Pseudoduganella albidiflava: one gene and its partner. The protein of the gene in region 1 interacts with the protein of each later gene in a pairwise test. Links are inferred from orthologs where the notes say so. Each region holds a gene or a part of one and is shown on either strand. Other genes may lie near its edges.

The links.
Region 2: the proteins of odhB (region 1) and lpdA interact in binary tests that used the Escherichia coli proteins (3 or more experiments, as listed by UniProt). The link is inferred for Pseudoduganella albidiflava from one-to-one orthologs.

The regions. Positions count from the first base shown.
Region 1 is NZ_CP036401.1:1,396,187-1,406,662, forward strand. Bases 2,468-5,284 are described here. They hold odhB (2-oxoglutarate dehydrogenase complex dihydrolipoyllysine-residue succinyltransferase), read left to right. Parts: upstream 2,468-3,150; coding sequence 3,151-4,419; downstream 4,420-5,284. Other genes in these bases: EYF70_RS05965 (2-oxoglutarate dehydrogenase E1 component), read left to right, coding at 2,468-3,075; EYF70_RS05975 (PspC domain-containing protein), read left to right, coding at 4,621-4,977; lpdA (dihydrolipoyl dehydrogenase), read left to right, coding at 4,979-5,284. Outside these bases: more of EYF70_RS05965, read left to right, coding at 220-2,467; more of lpdA, read left to right, coding at 5,285-6,412; cell division protein ZapE, read left to right, coding at 6,505-7,602; EYF70_RS05990 (hypothetical protein), read left to right, coding at 7,638-8,318; EYF70_RS05995 (organic hydroperoxide resistance protein), read right to left, coding at 8,559-8,975; EYF70_RS06000 (thioredoxin family protein), read right to left, coding at 9,047-9,601; EYF70_RS06005 (cytochrome c biogenesis CcdA family protein), read right to left, coding at 9,620-10,300. UniProt on the Escherichia coli protein: E2 component of the 2-oxoglutarate dehydrogenase (OGDH) complex which catalyzes the second step in the conversion of 2-oxoglutarate to succinyl-CoA and CO(2).
Region 2 is NZ_CP036401.1:906,642-917,222, forward strand. What follows is about bases 4,301-7,222. They hold lpdA (dihydrolipoyl dehydrogenase), read left to right. Parts: upstream 4,301-4,795; coding sequence 4,796-6,649; downstream 6,650-7,222. Other genes in these bases: aceF (dihydrolipoyllysine-residue acetyltransferase), read left to right, coding at 4,301-4,783; EYF70_RS03835 (GlxA family transcriptional regulator), read right to left, coding at 7,003-7,222. Outside these bases: aceE (pyruvate dehydrogenase (acetyl-transferring), homodimeric type), read left to right, coding at 392-3,088; more of aceF, read left to right, coding at 3,110-4,300; more of EYF70_RS03835, read right to left, coding at 7,223-7,722; EYF70_RS03840 (DUF1272 domain-containing protein), read left to right, coding at 8,165-8,473; yfcF (glutathione transferase), read left to right, coding at 8,616-9,233; EYF70_RS03850 (hypothetical protein), read left to right, coding at 9,402-10,082; EYF70_RS03855 (MFS transporter), read right to left, coding at 10,142-10,581. UniProt on the Escherichia coli protein: Lipoamide dehydrogenase is a component of the glycine cleavage system as well as of the alpha-ketoacid dehydrogenase complexes.

The DNA of each region.
Region 1 (10,476 bases):
GAAGTGTCCAATTAACTCAATGGTGGTTGTTGCATCTCAAGGCAGCGTGCTATCCTAAGTGGCTATTTCTGGAAGCTTGGAAGTAAATTGTCTTTCGGGCAACCAAAGAGGTCCTTCCCCCACAACTTGATGTGCGATCCGCTAACCGGTCAGGCCGTGTCGCGGAAGGTTTGTATAACCCGCCCCATACTCGCGAAGCGCGAAGAAAGGTGAGCAAGAATGATGCAGCAACAGACGTCCAACTCCTACCTGTTTGGTGGGAATGCGCCGTACGTAGAGGAACTCTACGAAGCGTACCTGGAAAACCCGGGCTCCGTGCCCGACAATTGGCGCGCTTATTTCGACGCGATGCAGCACGTGCCTGCCGTCGACGGCTCGAACAAACCCGACGTCAACCACTCCTCCGTGATCGCTTCGTTCGCCGAGCGTGCGAAAGCCGGCCCGATCCGCACCGTGACCGCGACGGCGGACGCCGAGATGGGCCGCAAGCGCGTGGCCGCCACCCAGCTGATCGCAGCCTACCGCTACCTGGGCTCTCGCTGGGCCAACCTCGATCCGCTGCAGCGCCAGGAGCGCCCGGCGATCCCGGAACTGGATCCGACCTCGTACGGTTTCACCGACGCGGACATGGACACCGTGTTCAACATCAGCAACACCTATTTCGGTCCGGAAACCGCATCGCTGCGCGACCTGCTGAACTACCTGCGCGAAACGTACACCCGTTCGATCGGCGCGGAGTTCATGTACATTTCCGACCCGGCCGAGAAGCGCTGGCTGCAGGAGCGCCTGGAGTCGATCCGCTCGACGCCGAACTTCACGGCCGAAAAGAAAAAGCACATCCTGGAACGCCTGACGGCCGCCGAAGGCCTCGAGCGCTACCTGCACACCAAGTACGTGGGCCAGAAACGCTTCTCGCTGGAAGGCGGCGAAACGTTCATCGCCTCGATGGATGAGATCATCCAGCGCGCCGGCGAAAAGGGCGTGCAGGAAATCGTCATCGGCATGGCCCACCGCGGCCGCCTGAACGTGCTGGTCAACACCCTGGGCAAGGCACCGAAGGACCTGTTCGAAGAATTCGAAGGCAAGCATGGCGACGACCTGCCGGCCGGCGACGTGAAATACCACCAGGGCTTCTCGTCGGACATCTCCACCGCCGGTGGCCCGGTCCACCTGTCGCTGGCGTTCAACCCGTCGCACCTGGAAATCGTCAACCCGGTGGTCGAAGGTTCCGTCAAGGCGCGCATGGACCGCCGCGGCGATACGCAAGGCGCGCAAGTGCTGCCGATCCTGGTGCACGGCGACGCGGCATTCGCCGGCCAGGGCGTGGTGATGGAAACGCTGAACCTGGCGCAGACCCGCGGCTACGGCACGGGCGGCACGGTGCACATCGTGATCAACAACCAGATCGGCTTCACCACGTCCGACCCGCGCGACGCGCGTTCGACGATCTATTGCTCCGACGTCGTGAAGATGATCGAGGCACCGGTGCTGCACGTGAACGCGGACGATCCTGAAGCGGTCGTGCTGGCTTCGCAGATCGCGCTGGACTACCGCGCGCAGTTCCAGAAAGACATCGTCGTCGACATTATCTGCTACCGCAAGCTGGGTCACAACGAGCAGGATACCCCGGCGCTGACGCAGCCGCTGATGTACAAGAAGATCGCGCAACACCCTGGCACCCGCCGCCTGTACGCCGACAAGCTGGCGGCCCAGGGCGTGATCCCGGCCGACGGCGGCGACCAGATGGTGGCCGCGTACCGCAATGCGATGGACGCCGGCAAGCACACCGTCGATCCGGTCATCTCGAACTTCAAGAACAAGTTCGCCGTCGACTGGCTGCCGTTCCTGAACCGCAAGTGGACCGACGCGGCCGACACCGCCGTGCCGCTGACGGAACTGAAGCGCCTGGCCGGCCGCATCACCACGGTGCCGGAAGGCTTCAAGGTGCACTCGCTGGTGGAAAAAGTGCTGGCCGACCGCGCCAACATGGGTAAAGGTGAACTGAACCTGGACTGGGGCATGGGCGAACACCTGGCCTACGCGTCGCTGGTATCGTCCGGCTACGCCGTGCGCCTGACCGGCCAGGATGCCGGCCGCGGCACGTTCACGCACCGCCACGCCGTGCTGCACGACCAGAACCGCGAGCGCTGGGATGCCGGCACCTACGTGCCGCTGCAGAACATCTCCGAAAACCAGGCACCGTTCACCGTCATCGACTCCGTGCTGTCGGAAGAAGCGGTGCTGGGCTTCGAATACGGCTACTCGACCGCCGAGCCGAACACGCTGACGATCTGGGAAGCCCAGTTCGGCGACTTCGTCAACGGTGCCCAGGTGGTGATCGACCAGTTCATCAGCTCCGGCGAAGTGAAGTGGGGCCGCGCCTCCGGCCTGGTGATGCTGCTGCCGCACGGCTACGAAGGCCAGGGTCCGGAACACTCGTCCGCCCGCCCTGAGCGCTTCCTGCAGCTGTGCGCAGAGAACAACATGCAGGTGGTGCAGCCGACCACGGCCGCGCAGATCTTCCACCTGCTGCGCCGCCAGATGGTGCGCCAGTTCCGCAAGCCGCTGGTCGTGATGACCCCGAAATCGCTGCTGCGCAACAAGGATGCCGGTTCGCCGCTGTCCGACCTGGCCAAGGGTGCGTTCCAGACCGTGATCGGCGAGACCGACGACAAGATCGATGCGAAGAAGGTCAAGCGCGTGATCGCCTGCTCCGGCAAGGTGTATTACGACCTGGCCAATGCCCGCAAGACCCGCGGCCAGACCGATACGGCCATCATCCGTGTCGAACAGCTGTACCCGTTCCCGCACAAGGCGTTCGCCGCCGAACTGAAGAAGTTCCCGGCACTGACCGAAGTGGTGTGGGCGCAGGACGAGCCGCAGAACCAGGGTCCATGGTTCCAGATCCAGCACAACATCTTCGAGTCCATGGAAGCGGGCCAGCGCCTGGCGTACGCCGGCCGCCCAGCCTCCGCGTCGCCGGCTGTCGGCTACTACGACAAGCACTACGCCCAGCAGAAAGAACTGCTGGAAACGGCGTTCTCGAAGCTGAAGGGCTTCATCCTGACCAAGTAAGCACAGTACGCCGCGCGGCCCTTCGAGGGCCGCGCGGCAGCAACGCATCTATCGAATTCACGGAGTAACAACAACATGGCACAAATCGAAGTCAAAGTTCCTCAGCTGTCGGAATCCGTCGCCGAAGCGACCCTGCTGGCCTGGCACAAGCGCGTCGGCGACACCGTTGCACGCGATGAAAACCTGATCGACATCGAAACCGACAAAGTGGTCCTGGAACTGCCGGCACCAAGCGCCGGCGTGATCGTGCAGATCATTCAGAACGACGGCGCCACCGTGGTGGCCGACCAAGTGATCGCCATCATCGACACCGAAGCCACTGCCAAGGTATCGCCGATCCCTGTTTCCGCCGCACCGGTCGCCGCCGAAGCCGCACCGACCCCGGCGCCCGCCGCAGCCGCTGCGCCCGCCACCGGTGGCGCGAAAGGCGACGTGGCCATGCCGGCCGCCGCCAAGATCCTGTCCGAAAAAGGCCTGTCCGCGACCGACGTGTCCGGCTCCGGCAAGGATGGCCGCGTGACCAAGGGCGATGCCCTGGCCGCTTCCGCCAAGCCTGCCGCCGCGCCGGCACCGGCCGCCGCGCCAGCCGCCGCCAAGCCCGCGCTGCAGAAGATCGCCGCACCGGTCAGCCTGAACCTGGGCGACCGTCCGGAAGAGCGCGTGCCGATGAGCCGCCTGCGCGCCCGTATCGCCGAGCGCCTGGTCGAATCGCAATCCACCAACGCCATCCTGACCACCTTCAACGAGGTGAACATGAAGCCGGTGATGGACCTGCGCAACAAGTACAAGGACAAGTTCGAGAAAGAGCACGGCGTCAAGCTGGGCTTCATGTCGTTCTTCGTCAAGGCCGCCGTGGCCGCCCTGAAGAAGTACCCGATCCTGAACGCTTCGGTCGACGGTAACGACATCGTCTACCACGGCTACTTCGACATCGGTATCGCCGTCGGCTCGCCGCGCGGCCTGGTGGTGCCGATCCTGCGCAACGCCGACCAGATGACGATCGCCGAGATCGAGAAGAAGATCGGCGAATTCGGCCAGAAAGCCAAGGAAGGCAAGCTGACGCTGGACGACCTGACCGGCGGCACGTTCTCGATCTCGAACGGCGGTACCTTCGGCTCCATGCTGTCGACCCCGATCATCAACCCGCCGCAGTCGGCGATCCTGGGCGTGCACGCGACCAAGGACCGCGCCGTGGTGGAGGATGGCCAGATCGTGATCCGCCCGATGAACTACCTGGCGATGTCGTACGACCACCGTATCATCGACGGCCGCGAAGCCGTGCTGGGCCTGGTGGCGATGAAGGAAGCGCTGGAAGATCCGGCGCGCCTGCTGCTGGACCTGTAATCGGTATCGAAGAGTAGGTAAATCACCGGCGTCCGTTCGGCCTCGCGGCTGGACGGAGCCGGTGTCGGACACCTTCAGGTGTCGGACACCGGTTTTCATGCCGACGCTAACGAGGCATTGGCAAAACCGGAGGCAGTCCCCAGGTACCCGGGGGCAGGCCCCGAGACCTCGGCAGCCAACGTCGCACCTTGGGAGCCGACAATGACCATCTCCGACGAAATCCGCCGCCTGCACGAACTCCACCAGGCCGGTGCGCTGACCGACGCGGAATTCGCGCGTGCCAAGGAACGGCTGCTGGACGGCGCGCCCGGCCAGCCGGCCGGCGACGGCGACCTGGCCAGCGAGTTTTCCAGGCTGCGGCGCTCGCGCGTCAACCGCTGGCTGGGCGGCGTGTGCGGCGGGCTGGGACGCGCTTCCGGTGTCGATGCATGGATCTGGCGCCTCGTGTTCGTGCTGTTCACGATCTCGTTCGGCTTCGGGCTGGTGATTTACATTCTGTTGTGGATATTCGTCCCGGAGGAAGAACCTCTTCCCGGCGGCGACATAATTGGAAAATGACATGAGTACTAAACAATTCGACGTAGTGGTGATCGGTGCCGGCCCCGGCGGCTATATCGCGGCAATCCGCGCGGCGCAGCTGGGCTTTTCGGTGGCATGTATCGATGAATGGGCCAATGAAAAAGGCGGCCCGGCACCGGGCGGCACCTGCACCAACGTCGGCTGCATTCCGTCCAAGGCACTGCTGCAATCGTCCGAGCACTTCGAGCATGCCGGCCACGCGTTCAAGGAGCACGGCATCGAAGTGTCCGGCCTGGCGCTGAACCTGGGCCAGATGCTCAAGCGCAAGAACGGCGTCGTGAAGCAGAACAACGACGGCATCCTGTACCTGTTCAAGAAAAACAAGGTGACCTTCTTCCACGGCCGCGGCGCATTCGGCGGCGCAGCCGGTGCCGAGGGCTATCCGATCGAGATCTCCGGCCCGACTACCGAGACCATCACCGGCAAGCAGGTGATCGTGGCGACCGGTTCCAACGCGCGCGCACTGCCGGGCGCACCGTTCGATGAAAAGCTGATCCTGTCGAACACGGGCGCGCTGGCCATCGAGGAAGTGCCGGCCAAGCTGGGCGTGATCGGCGCCGGCGTGATCGGCCTGGAAATGGGTTCCGTGTGGCGCCGCCTGGGTTCCGACGTGACCGTGCTGGAAGGCCTGCCGACCTTCCTGGGCGCCGTGGACGAGCAGATCGCCAAGGAAGCGCACAAGATGTTCACCAAGCAGGGCCTGAAGATCAGCCTGGGCGTGAAGGTGGACTCCGTGACCGCGGGCGAGAACAACGTGACCGTGAAGTACGCGGACGCGTCGGGCGCCGCCCAGGAAGCCATGTTCGACAAGCTGATCGTCTCGATCGGCCGTACCCCGAACACGAATGGCCTGGCTGCCGACAAGGCCGGCCTGGCGCTGGACGAACGCGGCTTCATCGCCGTGGACGACGAGTGCAAGACCAACCTGCCGAACGTATGGGCGATCGGCGACGTGGTGCGTGGCCCGATGCTGGCGCACAAGGCGGAAGAAGAGGGCGTTGCCGTGGCCGAGCGTATCGCCGGCCAGCATGGCCACACCAACTTCGACACGATTCCATGGGTGATCTACACGTCGCCTGAAATCGCGTGGGTCGGCAAGACCGAGCAGCAGCTGAAGGCGGCCGGCACCGCGTACAAGGCCGGTACCTTCCCGTTCCTGGCCAACGGCCGCGCGCGCGCACTGGGCGATACCTCGGGCATGGTGAAGTTCCTGGCCGATGCAACCACCGACGAGATCCTGGGCGTGCACATCGTGGGCCCGATGGCGTCCGAGCTGATTTCCGAAGCCGTGGTGGCGATGGAGTTCAAGGCTTCGGCCGAGGACATCGCCCGTATCTGCCACGCGCACCCGTCGCTGTCGGAAGCCACCAAGGAAGCGGCACTGGCCGTCGACAAGCGCACGCTGAACTTCTAAGCCTGTCTTAGATATCCTCCGGGCCGGCCGTGCTGGGTCGTTGATCGACCCACCACTGTCGGCCCGGTGTTTTTGTACGAACCGAATCTGTCATGAACGTCCTCGAGTTTTACCAGCACGCGCTGGAACAGCGCAACTTCAAGCCCGATGAAGCCCAGCGCCGCGCCGTGGAACGGCTGCAGCAATGCTACGACGAATGGGTGGAATACAAGGCGCAGCGCTCGAACAGCTTCAAGCGCCTGATCAACCGTCCCGACGTGCCGCGCGGCGTGTACATGTGGGGCGGCGTGGGCCGCGGCAAATCGTTCCTGATGGATTCGTTCTATTCGGTGGTGCCGGTGGTGCGCAAGACGCGCCTGCACTTCCATGAATTCATGCGCGCCGTGCACATCCAGCTCGACGAGCTGATGGGTATCGCCGACCCGCTCGACGAGGTGGCGAAACGGATCGCGAAAAAGTACCGGCTGATCTGCTTCGACGAATTCCACGTCTCCGACGTGGCCGATGCGATGATCCTGTACAACCTGATGAAGGCGCTGTACGACAATGGCGTGTCGTTCATCATGACCTCGAACTACGAGCCGTCGACCCTGTACCCGGACGGCCTGCACCGCGACCGCATCCTGCCCACCATCGCGCTGCTGAAGGATCGCATGGACGTGATGAACGTCGATGCCGGCGTGGACTACCGCGGGCGCGCGCTGGAACAGGTGCAGGCGTACTACATGCCGCTGAACGCGGCCACCGATGCCAAGCTGCGCGAGGCGTTCACCAGGCTGGCCGATACGCAGGAAGAAGATTCGCACGTGTCGGTCGAGGGGCGCGAACTGCATGCGCTGCGCCGCGCCGGTACCGTGATCTGGTTCGATTTCCAGACGCTGTGCGGCGGCCCCCGCTCGCAGAACGACTACCTGGAGATCGCCAGCCGGTTCCATACCGTGATATTGTCCGGTGTGCCGATGATGTCGGCCGGCCAGTCGTCCGAAGCGCGCCGCTTCACCTGGCTGATCGACGTGTTCTATGACCAGGGCGTGAAGCTGATCATGTCCGCCGAGGTGGAGCCGGAAGAGCTGTACACCTCGGGCATGCTGGCCAACGAATTCCACCGCACCGTGTCGCGCATCGTCGAGATGCAGTCGCGCGAGTACATGGAAAAGGCGCAGCGTGGCGGTGCCGCGGCACTGACCTGACCTGCAGCGGGAATCTACGGATCGAAATGATGGCAATGCACTTGAAAGCTTGGATGTGGATGGGCGGCCTGTTGCTGGCCGGTGGCGCGCTGGCGCAGGCGGATGCGCCGACACAGGTACGGTCGGTCGAGCAGGCCGATGCGATCCTGGCGGAGGTGGCCAGGGAGCGCGCCGCGGCGGAGGCAAGCTACGCCGAGAGCGAGCAGGTGTGCTACACCAAATTCTTCGTCAATAACTGCCTGGACAAGGCCAAGGAACAGCGCCGCGAGCGGCTGGCCGACCTGCGCACGCGCGAGATCGACGCGAACTATTTCAAGCGCAAGAGCGCCGTCGAGTTGCGCGACCGTGAACTGCACGACCGCAACGAGCGCGACGCCGCCGAGGAAGCTTCACGCGCCGCCAACCCGCCGGCCCCGCATGCCGACCCTGCCGACAAGCCCCGTCCGCAACCGGCCGGCAAGCTTCCCGCCCAGCGGCAGGCCGAGCACGCCGCCCGCGAAAAGCAGCGTGCCACGGAAGCGGCGGCCGAAGCGGGCGAGCGCGCCCGCAAGGTCGAGGCATACGAGCAAAAGCAGGTCGACGCCGCCGAGCGCCAGAAGCGCGTCGCCGAAAAGCAGGCCGAACGCGCCGCCAAGCGCGCCAAGCGCGAAGCCGACGAAGCCGCGAAGAAGGCGGCCGAAGCGGAGCGGGCAAAGCAGAACGCGCAGGGCAGGTAAGCCCCTGTCGTACACCAGGGAGCCGGCAGCGATGCCGGCTTTTTTTTTGCCGGCATGTTTCCATCAACCGGGGTCAGACCCCGATTTTTGGAAATTTTGTGTCACGCATCCTTAAAGAAGGTTAATTCCTGGGGCGTCGCTGTCTTCGAGCTGCACGGGGCAGTGTGCGCCGATCGCTGCTGGCAAGGCCCGGATGTTTCCTGAAACCGGGGTCTGACCCCGGTTGCAGGAAACTTTTGCTCACAGCAAAGCCAGCGTGACGCCGATGTTGCCGCGCGTGGCTTTCGAGTACGGGCAATTCGCGTGGGCATTGTCGACGATGGCCTGGGCGGTGTCGCGTGGCAGGCCGGGCAGGCTGATGGACAGCCGCGCCTGCAGGAAGTAGCCGCCGGTGCCCGTGCCGAGGTCCACCTCGGCGTGTACGCCTGTGTCCTTCGGCAGCGCCACTTTCAGCTGGGCCGCGGCAAGTCCCATGGCGCCGATGAAGCAGGCGGACCAGCCGGCGGCGAACAGCTGCTCGGGGTTGGTGCCGTTGCCGGCGGCGCCGGGCGGCGCGAGGAGGATGTCGAGGCGGCCGTCGTCGCTGCGGGCGGTGCCGTTGCGCCCCCCGGTAGTGGTGGTTCGGCCGGTGTACAGGACTTTGTCGATCTGGCTCATGGTGTCTTTCTTTCCTTGTCCGGCGTGAGAGGATGGGCAGCGCGGCCGGTATCGCGGCTACCCGCGAACGGTCAGGGCTTCTCGGCCAGCAACGCGCGGATGGTGGCTTCGGTCCTGGCGTAGGCGCCTTCGCCGAAGTGCGTGTAGACCACTTGCCCTTTCTTGTCGATCAGGTAGACGGCCGGCCAGTACTGGTTGCTGTAGGCATTCCAGGTGGCGTAGCGGTTGTCCTGCGCGACCGGGTAGGTGATGTCGAAGCGGCCGATGGCTTTCTTCACGTTGCTGGCGCTGCGCTCGAACGGGAACTCGGGCGTGTGCACGCCGACCACGACGAGCCCCTGGTCCTTGTACTTGCGGTGCCATTCCGTGACGTGCGGCAGCGTGCGGATGCAGTTGATGCAGGTGTAGGTCCAGAAATCGACCAGCACCACCTTGCCGCGCAACTGCTGCATCGTCAGCGGCGCGCTGTTGTGCCATTGCTCGATGCCGGCGAAGTCGGGCGCCTTCGCGGGTGCGGAGGCGGGAAGGGGCGCGGCGGCCGCGCTGGTGCCGGGCAGGGCGATGGCGAGGGTGGCCGCGAGGGCCGCGGCGACGCCGGCGTTGACGAAGTTGACGATGGTACGCATGTTCAGGGTCCTTTCAGCTCAGAAGAAATCGGGGAAGTAGTCGGCGGCCTTGGCATAGATCAGCACGTCGTATTGCAGGTACATGGCCAGCGCGGTGGCGACGATCAGCACGCCGAACACCTGCTGCAGCCGGGCGCTGTGGCGGGCCAGCAGGCGCACCCGCCCGGTGACGGCCTGGCCGCCCAGCAGGATCGCCAGCATCGGCACGGCGGCGCCGACCGCGTACAGGAACAGCAGCCAGGCCGAGCGCGCGATATCCTGCGCGCCAGCCACCAGCACCAGGATCGAGGCCAGCACGGGGCCGGCGCACGGTGTCCACACCGCGCCCAGCGAGGCGCCCAGCAGGAAGCCACCGCTGGCCGAGTCCCGGAATGACGGCAGGGGGAACGCGGGCAGCTTCGCCATCAGCCAGTCGTACGGCCTGCTCCAGATGCGCAGCAGGCCGAAGCCGCCGAGCAGCAGCAGGGAGGCGTTGCGCAGCGTTTCCTGGGCCACGTGCACAGCGCTCGACGCCGCGCCCAGCAGCAGGCCGAACGCGGTGAAGGTGACGATGAAGCCGGCCATCGTCATGAAGGGCCGGTTGCGGCCCGATGCCCCGGCGGCGCTGCCGAACAGGATCGGCAGCACGGGCAGGATGCAGGGCGAGGCGACGGTGAATACGCCGGCGGCCAGGGCCAGCGGTGCTTCGAGGTGGTTCATGGCGGATTTCCAGTGAGTGGCGATGGGTCCATTGGACCGCCGCCACGTATCCGCGATGTGTCGCGCGACGGGGAGAAGTGAAACGCCACATGTCCGCAAGCGGGCCGGATACATTGGCATACAAAGGCCGCTTCCCGGTCGGCTATAAAGCAGCCATGGAGGCTGCACATGACGAA
Region 2 (10,581 bases), 490 kb from region 1 along the record:
GTGGGATGAAAGACCGTCATTATAAAGGCGCGTTGCGCCGCGCTGGGGCTTCATGCAGTCCATTGCCGGCGCCGCAGCCGGATCGGTCGCTGCCAGGTAACCATGCACGCGTTGGGGTGGCCTTTGGCGGTGGAACCAAAAGCAGTTTGAACGTGCTCATAAAAGTGATTTTTTGATCACGGAAACTGATTGGGAACTGCGCATTTATGCGGCATTGCAGCATTTCCACATAGGGAAATTTCACATTATAAAAACAGCTTTCGTATTTTGAAAAAGGCTAAATTCACTGTTAGAATCTCCGCACTTTGTAAAAGTCTTGGTAAATAATCACCCCTCGCGTCCGCCACGATCACCGGATCGGTTCGGGCCAATCACTCAGGAGACTAGATAGATGTCAGCTCAACTTGACCAGGTCACGGCCCAAACCGCCAACGATCCGGACGCACTGGAAACCAAGGAATGGCTCGAGGCACTCGAGGCTGTATTGCAGAATGAAGGGCCGGAACGCGCCCAGTACCTGATGGAGCGCCTGGTCGACCTGGCGCGCCGCCGCGGCGCCGACATCCCGTTCTCCGCCAATACCGCGTATGTGAACACCATCCCCGCCGACGTGGGCGCGCACTGCCCGGGCAACCTGGAATACGAAGAGCGCCTGCGCTCGTGGATGCGCTGGAACGCGATGGCGATGGTGGTGCGCGCCAACCGTGCCGATGGCGACCTGGGTGGCCACCTGTCCTCGTTCGCTTCGCTGGCGAACATGCTGGGCATCGGCTTCAACCACTTCTGGAAAGCCGCGAGCGAAGAGCACGGCGGCGACCTGCTGTACATCCAGGGCCACTCGTCGCCCGGCGTGTACGCGCGCGCCTACCTGGAAGGCCGCCTGACCGAAGACCAGCTGATCAACTTCCGCAAGGAAGTCGACGGCCGTGGCCTGTCGTCGTATCCGCACCCGAAACTGATGCCGGACTTCTGGCAGTTCCCCACCGTGTCGATGGGCCTGGGCCCGCTGATGGCGATCTACCAGGCGCGCTTCCTGAAGTACCTGCACGCGCGCGGCATCGCCAACACCGACGGCCGCAAGGTCTGGGCCTTCTGCGGCGACGGCGAGATGGACGAGCCGGAATCGCTGGGCGCGATCGGCATGGCCGCCCGTGAAATGCTGGACAACCTGGTCATCGTCGTCAACTGCAACCTGCAGCGCCTGGACGGCCCGGTGCGCGGCAACGGCAAGATCATCCAGGAGCTGGAAGGCGAATTCCGCGGCGCCGGCTGGAACGTCGTGAAAGTCATCTGGGGCCCGGGCTGGGACGAGCTGCTGGCCAAGGACAAGGAAGGCATCCTGCAGCGCGTGATGATGGAAACGCTGGACGGCGAATACCAGAACTACAAGGCCAAGGATGGCGCCTACGTGCGCAAGCACTTCTTCGGCAAGCATCCGAAGCTGCTGGAAATGGTCGCCAACATGAGCGACGACGACATCTGGCGCCTGACCCGCGGCGGCCACGACCCGCACAAGATCTACGCCGCGTTCAAGGTGGCGCAGGAAGCCCAGGGCAAGCCGACCGTGCTGCTGGTGAAGACCGTCAAGGGCTACGGCATGGGCAAGTCCGGCGAGGCGCGCAACACCGCCCACCAGACCAAGAAGCTGGACGACGAGGCGATCCGCGAAATGCGCGACCGTTTCAACATTCCTATCCCGGACGACAAGCTGGCCGAGATCCCGTTCTTCAAGCCGTCCGACGACGCGCCTGAAATGAAGTACCTGCACGAGCGCCGCAAGGCCCTGGGTGGCTACCTGCCGGCGCGCCGCATGAAGGCCGATGAAACGCTGGTCGTGCCGCCGCTGGAAGCGTTCAAGAACGTGCTGGAGCCGACCGCGGAAGGCCGCGAAATCTCGACGACCCAGTCGTTCGTGCGCATCATCACCGCGCTGCTGCGCGACCAGAGCCTGGGCCCGCGCGTGGTGCCGATCCTGGTCGACGAATCGCGTACCTTCGGCATGGAAGGCCTGTTCCGCCAGATCGGCATCTTCAACCAGCAGGGGCAGCTGTACGAGCCGGTCGACAAGGACCAGGTGATGTACTACCGCGAAGACAAGGCCGGCCAGATCCTGCAGGAAGGCATCAACGAAGCGGGCGGCATGAGCTCGTGGATCGCGGCGGCCACGTCGTACTCGACCAACAACCGCGTGATGATCCCGTTCTTCACGTACTACTCGATGTTCGGCATGCAGCGCGTGGGCGACCTGGCCTGGGCGGCGGGCGACATGCGTGCCCGCGGCTTCATGATGGGCGGCACCGCCGGCCGTACCACGCTGAACGGCGAAGGCCTGCAGCACGAGGATGGCCACAGCCACCTGTTCGCCGCGGCGATCCCGAACTGCCTGCCGTACGACCCGACCTTCGGCCACGAGCTGGCGGTGATCATCCATGACGGCCTGCGCCGCATGGTGACGGAACAGGAAGACGTGTTCTACTACATCACCATCATGAACGAGAACTACGCTCATCCGGGCCTGAAGGCTGGCCAGGAAGAGGGCATCCTGAAGGGCATGTACCTGCTGCAGGAAGGCGCCGCGAACGCCGGCCAGCGCGTGCAGCTGATCGGCTCGGGCACGATCCTGCGCGAGTCCATCTTCGCCGCCGAGCTGCTGGAGAAGGACTGGGGCATCGCCGCCGACGTGTGGTCCGCGCCGTCGCTGACGCTGGTGGCGCGCGACGGCCAGGATGCCGAGCGCTGGAACCTCGTCAATCCGACCAAGGAACAGCGCGTGCCGTACGTCACCGGCCTGCTGAAGGATACGCAGGGCCCGATCATCGCCACGACCGACTACATGCGCCTGTACGCCGAGCAGATCCGCGCCTTCATGCCGAAGGACCGCACCTACCGCGTGCTGGGCACCGACGGCTTCGGCCGCTCGGACAGCCGCGCCAAGCTGCGCGAGTTCTTCGAGGTGAACCGTTACTACATCACGGTTGCCGCGCTCCGTTCGCTGGCCGACGAGGGCAAGATCGACCTCGCCGTGGTGGAACAGGCTGTCGTGAAATATGGCCTGAACCCGAACAAGCCCAATCCGGTGACCCAATAACGAGAATACGGAGCAAACGCTATGAGCATTGTGGAAGTCAAAGTCCCGGATATCGGTGATTTCAAGGAAGTCGAGGTCATCGAGCTGATGGTGAAGGTCGGCGACACGATCAAGGTCGACCAGTCGCTGATCACCGTTGAATCGGACAAGGCATCGATGGAGATTCCATCGTCGTCGGCCGGGGTCATCAAGGAAATCAAGGTCAAGGTCGGCGACAAGGTCGCCGAGGGTTCGCTGCTGTTGCTGGTCGAAGCCGAGGGTGCGGCCGCCGCTGCTCCGGCTCCCGCCGCCGCCGCGCCGGCACCGGCGCCTGCCGCTGCTGCCGCGCCGGCTCCAGCGCCAGCGCCGGCCGCCGCTCCGGCAGCCGCCGCCGGCCCGGTCGACGTCAAGGTGCCGGACATCGGCGACTTCAAGGAAGTCGAAGTCATCGAGCTGATGGTCAAGGTGGGCGACACGATCAAGAAGGACCAGTCGCTGATCACCGTGGAGTCCGACAAGGCCTCGATGGAAATCCCGTCGTCGCACGACGGCGTGGTCAAGGAAATCAAGGTCAAGGTCGGCGACAAGGTGGCCGAGGGTTCGCTGGTGCTGGTGGTGGAATCGACCGGCGGCTCGGCTGCTCCTGCCGCCGCCGCTCCCGCGCCTGCCGCTGCTGCTGCTGCTCCGGCACCTGCCGCTGCTGCTCCAGCACCTGCTCCTGCCGCTGCTCCTGCACCGGCGCCTGCCGCCGCTCCGGCAGCCCCGGCGGTATCGGGCAAGCTGGCCCACGCATCGCCGTCGGTCCGCAAGTTCGCCCGCGAACTGGGCGTGGACGTGGCGAAGGTGCCGGGCACCGGTCCGAAAGGCCGCATCACCCAGCAGGACGTGCAGAACTACGTGAAGGGCGTGATTGCCGGCGCGGCTGCCGCGCCGACCGCGGCTCCGGCCGCGGCTGGTGGCGGTGGTGCGGGCCTGAACCTGCTGCCATGGCCGTCGCTGGACTTCTCGAAGTTCGGCGAAACGGAACTGCAGCCGCTGCCGCGCATCAAGAAGATCTCCGGCCCGAACCTGCACCGCAACTGGGTGATGATCCCGCACGTGACGCAGTTCGAGGATGCGGATATCACCGACCTGGAAGCGTTCCGTGTCGAGACTAACAACGCCAACGCGAAGAACAAGGATGCCGCCAAGCTGACGATGCTGGCCTTCGTCATCAAGGCATCGGCCGCGGCGCTGAAGAAATACCCGGCGTTCAATTCCTCGCTGGACGCGAAGGGCGAGAACCTGATCCTGAAGAAGTACTACAACATCGGCTTCGCCGCCGACACGCCGCAAGGCCTGGTGGTACCGGTGGTGAAGAATGCCGACCAGAAGAGCGTGTCGCAGATCGCCCGCGAAATGACGGAACTGTCGCTGGCGGCGCGCGAAGGCAAGCTGAAGCCGGCCGACATGCAGGGTGCCACGTTCACCATCTCGTCGCTGGGCGGTATCGGCGGCTCGCACTTCACCCCGATCGTGAATGCGCCGGAAGTGGCGATCCTCGGCCTGTCGAAGGCTTCGATGAAGCCGGTGTGGGACGGCAAGCAGTTCGTGCCGCGCCTGATGATGACGCTGTCGCTGTCGTACGACCACCGCGTGGTCGACGGCGCGTCCGGTGCCCGCTTCGCAGTCTACCTGGCAGAAGTGCTGGGCGACATGCGCAAAGTGCTGCTGTAAGGAGCCCGCTACATGAGCATCGTTGAGGTAAAAGTACCGAATATCGGCGACTTCAAGGAAGTCGAAGTCATCGAGGTGATCGTCAAGGTGGGCGACACCATCAAGGTCGACCAGTCGATCGCCACCGTGGAATCGGACAAGGCATCCATGGAGATCCCGGCCACGCACGCCGGCGTCGTCAAGGAGCTGAAGTTCAAGGTGGGCGACAAGGTGAGCGAAGGTTCGCTGCTGCTGTTGCTGGAGGAAGCCGCGGGTGCTGCTGCTCCTGCTGCTGCACCGGCACCGGCTGGCGTTCCCGCAGCGCCGGTTGCCACGCCTGCCGAAAAAGGAGAGGCCCCGGGCCAGGCGGCACCGGTGTACGGCGGCCCTGCCGTGCCGGCACCGGCCGCGGCACCGGCATCGTCCGGTCCCGCGCCGGCAGCCGGTTCGTACTCCGGCAATGTCGACATCCAGTGCGACATGATGGTGCTGGGCGGCGGCCCCGGCGGCTACTCGGCCGCATTCCGTGCCGCCGACCTGGGCCAGAACACCGTGATCGTCGAGCGCTATGCGACGCTGGGCGGCGTGTGCCTGAACGTGGGCTGCATCCCGTCGAAGGCGCTGCTGCACCTGGCTTCCGTGATCGACGAGACGGCCCACCTGGGCAAGCATGGCGTGAAGTTCGCCCGGCCGGAAGTCGACATCGACGAAGTGCGCAAGTACAAGGAAGGCGTGATCTCGAAGATGACCGGCGGCCTGTCCGGCATGGCCAAGGCGCGCAAGGTGCAGGTGGTGCAGGGCGTTGGCCAGTTCGTCAGCCCGAACCACATCGAGGTCACCGGCGCCGATGGCGTCAAGAAGGTCGTGCAGTTCAAGCAGGCGATCATCGCGGCCGGCTCCGCTGTCGTCAAGCTGCCATTCGTGCCGGAAGATCCGCGCATCGTCGATTCGACCGGCGCGCTGGAACTGCGCTTCATGCCGAAGCGCATGCTGGTGATCGGCGGCGGCATCATCGGCCTGGAAATGGCCACCGTGTATTCCACCTTCGGCGCGCGCATCGACGTGGTCGAGATGATGGATGGCCTGATGCAGGGCGCCGACCGCGATGCCGTCAAGGTCTGGCAGAAGTACAACGCGCACCGCTTCGACAACATCATGACCAAGACCAAGACCGTCGGCGTGGAAGCGCTGCCGGAAGGGATCAAGGTCACGTTCGAAGCCGCCGAAGCCGGCGCCACCGCACCGGAGCCGCAGATCTACGACATGGTCCTGGTGGCCGTGGGCCGCAGCCCGAACGGCAAGAAGATCGCCGCCGACAAGGCCGGCGTGCAGGTGACCGACCGCGGCTTCATCAACGTCGACAGCCAGATGCGCACCAACGTGCCGCACATCTTCGCCATCGGCGACCTGGTGGGCCAGCCGATGCTGGCGCACAAGGCCGTGCATGAAGGCCACGTGGCCGCTGAAGCAGCCGTCGGCCAGAAGTCGCACTTCGATGCTTCGGTGATCCCGTCGGTCGCCTACACCGATCCGGAAGTGGCATGGGTCGGCCTGACGGAAGACGAAGCGAAGGCCAAGGGCATCAAGGTCGAGAAGGGCCACTTCCCGTGGGCCGCTTCGGGCCGCGCCGTGGCCAACGGCCGCGACGAAGGCTTCACGAAAGTGCTGTTCGACGCTGAAACGCACCGCATCGTGGGCGGCACCATCGTCGGCACGCATGCCGGCGACATGATCGGCGAGATCGCGCTGGCCATCGAGATGGGCGCCGACGGCACCGACATCGGCAAGACGATCCACCCGCACCCGACCCTTGGCGAATCGATCGGCATGGCCGCCGAAGTGTATGAAGGCGTGTGCACGGACCTGCCGCCGATGCGCAAGCGCTGATCCCGGCTTCCCCGCAGCACCCCAAACGCCACCTTCGGGTGGCGTTTTTATTGCCCGAAACCGGTGACAGGCTCCATTTTCCGGAAAAGTTGCAAATGGGAAATCCTGCGACAGGCTCAAATGCCGCTTGGTCAAGCGTTACCCGACGCTTTGAAAGCGCATGCATTCACCCCAGCATCTGCACTTGGGGTTGGCTTATTCAAGCGGCATTCAGTGACAGGTCCCATTTTCTAGGAAATGGTGCAAAACAATTGGAGCCTGGAGGGAGCGATGGCATGCATGCCATCACCGCTGTATGGGCGCGGTGCATGCTCCACGAACTCCCCATGAAGCCACCGGTTTTCTTGCAGCATTCAGGCGAAGCGGGCCTGGTACTCGCTGGGCAGCACGCCGAGGTGCTGCATGAAGGCGCGGCGCAGGTTGTATTCGCTTCCGTGGCCGCTGCGCCGGGCGGCTTCCTTGACCGTCATGCGCGGCCGTTCCAGCAGGCTGCACGCCAGTTCCATGCGCAGGCGGGCGAGCAATTGCGCCGGCGTGACGTCCGCCTCCTGCCGCAGCCTGCGGTGCAGCGTGCGGACGGAGAGGGCGCAAGCGGATGCCATCTGGTCGACGTCCAACTGCCGGGCGAGGCGGGGGCGCAGCCATGCGGTCAGTTGCGCGGTGACGCCGTCCGGCACCGACTGGGCCAGCAGCTCGGCGCTGAACTGCCGCTGGCCGCCGGGGCGCTTCAGGAACAGCACCATGCGCCGGGCCACCGCCAGCGCGGCGGCGCGGCCAAGGTCTTCCTCGACGAGGCTGAGCGCCAGGTCCATGCCGGCACTGATGCCGGCGGAAGTGCGGAACTTGCCGTCGCGGACGTGGATGGCGTCGTCCTGCACGTCGACCAGCGGATGCTGTTCGCGCAGCGCGGAGACGTCCTGCCAGTGCGTGACGGCGCGGCGGCCATCCAGCAAGCCGGCGCGCGCCAGCACGAAGGCGCCGGTGCAGACGGAGCAGCAGCGCGCCGCGTCCTCTCCCGCGCGGGCCACCCAGCGCAACAGCGCGCGTCCTTCCGGCGTCGCGGACGAGGGCAAGGACACGCCGCCCCCCCGGAGACCACCAGCGTACCGCCCGCGAGTCCCCGCCGCGGCAACGGCGCCGCCAACACGCTCACGCCGGCCGACGAGGCAACGGCGCCACCGCCCCGTGCGACCAGGTGGATGCGGTAGGGCTCGGGCTGGCCGGCATCGCGCGCCTCGTCGTTGGCGCTGGCGAAGACCTGGACCGGCCCGGTGGCATCGAGCAGCAGGAAGCCGGGAAACACCAGCAGCCAGACATTGACAGGTACGACCGGTGCGGTCGGTGCGGTCGGTGCAATGGGTGCCACCGGAGCGACGGGTGCGGGCGCTGTGATGAATGCGGCCGGTGGGGCGGGCAGGGCAGGAGAGCGCGGCATGTGGCAGATATTCAACCATCGCTGTCATTCCTGTCAATCGCGGCCGGCCTATCATCGGCTCCTCGATGAAAGGAGATGCCATGCTCGAACTCAGGCCCAGCTGCGAACACTGCGACAAGGCCCTGCCCCCGCACGCGACGGACGCACGCATCTGCAGCTATGAATGCACCTTCTGTGCCGACTGCGTGGACGGCTTGCTGCGGAACGTCTGTCCGAACTGCGGCGGCGGCTTCATGCCGCGGCCCGTGCGGCCGGCGCGCAACTGGAAGGGCGACAATTACCTCGGCAAGGATCCGGCGCGCACGGCGCCGAAATACCGGCCTGTCGATCCCGCCGCGCATGCGGCATTCGCCGCCGCGATCGTCGCCATTCCGCCGCAGGAGCGGTAAGCGGTGCGGGCGTGCGCGGGAAGTGAATGCGCTGTATCGGCAATCCGTCCCGCTCCTGGCTACGCCGGTCACGTTCATTGCGCGGGCGCCCAATGCGATGCTATTGTCGATGTCCGTTCAACCATCGACACCAAGGAAACCCATGCTGCTGTTCGCCGATGCCCGGTTCACCAGTCCCTATGCCATGTCCGTCTTCGTCGCGCTGACGGAAAAGCGCATTCCGTTCGCGTTGAAGACAGTCGACCTGGAGACCGGCGCCAATCGTGGCGAGGAATATGCCGCACAGTCGCTGACGCAGCGCGTTCCCACGCTGGTCGATGGCGACTTCGCGCTGTCGGAGTCGTCCGCCATCACGGAATACCTGGAAGAGCTGCAGCCCGAGCCCGCCCTGTATCCGGCGGACCTGAAGACCCGTGCCCGCGCGCGCCAGGTACAGGCCTGGATCAGGAGCGACCTGCTGCCGATACGGCAGGAGCGCTCGACCAACGTGGTGTTCTACGGCCCGGCCGATGCACCCCTGTCCGCCGCCGCCGAGGCAGCCGCGGACAAGTTGTTCAAGGCTGCGCAGGCGCTGCTGGACCACGGCGGCGACCATCTGTTCGGCGCCTGGACCATCGCGGACGTGGACCTGGCCCTGATGCTGAACCGGCTGGTGCTGAACGGCGATGACGTGCCGCCGGCACTGCGCGACTATGCCGCGCGCCAGTGGGCCCGCGAATCGGTGCAGGCCTGGGTGAGCCGGGCCCGTCCGCCACTGTAGCATCGCCGCTCCGCAACGCCGGAGGCGGTGCCGGAAGGCAGGTTCCACACCAGGGAACGTGCCGATGGATGATCCGGTGGGTGTGACGATCCGCGCATTTTAAGGGCCTGGCAAGATGCTAAGATGGCAAGTTTCGCCGTATTGTCATTCTTTACCCGGAAAGGCCCCATGAACAAGCGTTTCATCGCAATCCTGCTGGCCGGCCTGCTGTCGGCCAGCGCGTGGTCGGCGGATGCCGGCGCCGGCGTGTCCGCCGACCGGCCGGCCGCGCCAGCGGGACGCCCGCTCGTCGTCGACCAGCCCTACAGCGCCACGCACACGTTGACGATGCGCCGCCAGCAGCGCGGCGGCGCCGAAGCGACCCACCGGACCGTGACGAAGCTGTACCGCGACAGCGCCGGCAGGGCGCGCCGCGACCTGCTGGACGGCGAGGGCAACCCGACCCACTCGTTCATCATCGACACCGATGGCGCGGTGATCGTGCTGGATCACCGCAACCGGCTGGTCACGAGGCGGGCGGCAAGGCGGGTCGCGCCGGTCATCGACATGTCGGCACCCGCGCTGCGCAAGGCTGAAGCCAGGCCGCCGGTGGAGTCATTGGGAGAACGCGATATCGAAGGCGTGACGGCGACCGGGGAGAGCACCCGGCAGCGGATCAGGACCGCTGCGGGCAGCTTCGAGATCGTCACCGAAAGCTGGACGTCGAAGGAACTGGGTCTGACGCTGCATGTCAGGAACAGCGACCCGAAAGGCGAATCCGTCATCGCCATCAGTGACCTCGAGCGCGGCGAGCCGGATCCGGCATTGTTCGCGGCACCCGAGGATTACCAGGTGAAGCCTGAAGCCTGAAGTCTCAAGTCTCAAGTCTCGAGCCCAGACCTTGAAGCCCGGCAGTGCCGGGCGGGACGTCAGCCTTCCTTGTGGTGGAACGGCGCGAACCAGGTCACCAGGAACGAGGGAATGGTGGCCGCCATCACGAACCAGAAATAATCCACGTAGCCCATCCACTGCTGCAGGTGGCCGGACACGGTGCCCGTCACCAGCATGCACAGGCCCATCAGGCCGGTACCGAACGCATAGTGGGTGGTGCTGTACTTGCCCGGCGCGAGCTGCTGCATCAGGTAGATCATGAAGCCCACCGAGCCGAAGCCGTAGAAGAATTTTTCGATCGCCACGCCGGCGCTGATCACCACCAGGTCGGTCGGCTGGTACATCGCCATCAGCAGGAACGTCGCGTTCGGGATGTTGACGGCGCAGCACAGCAGGAACAGCGTGGGCTTCAGGCCCCGCTTGGCGACGAACAGGCCGCCCAGCAGCGAGCCGACCAGCACGGCCACCAGGCCATAGG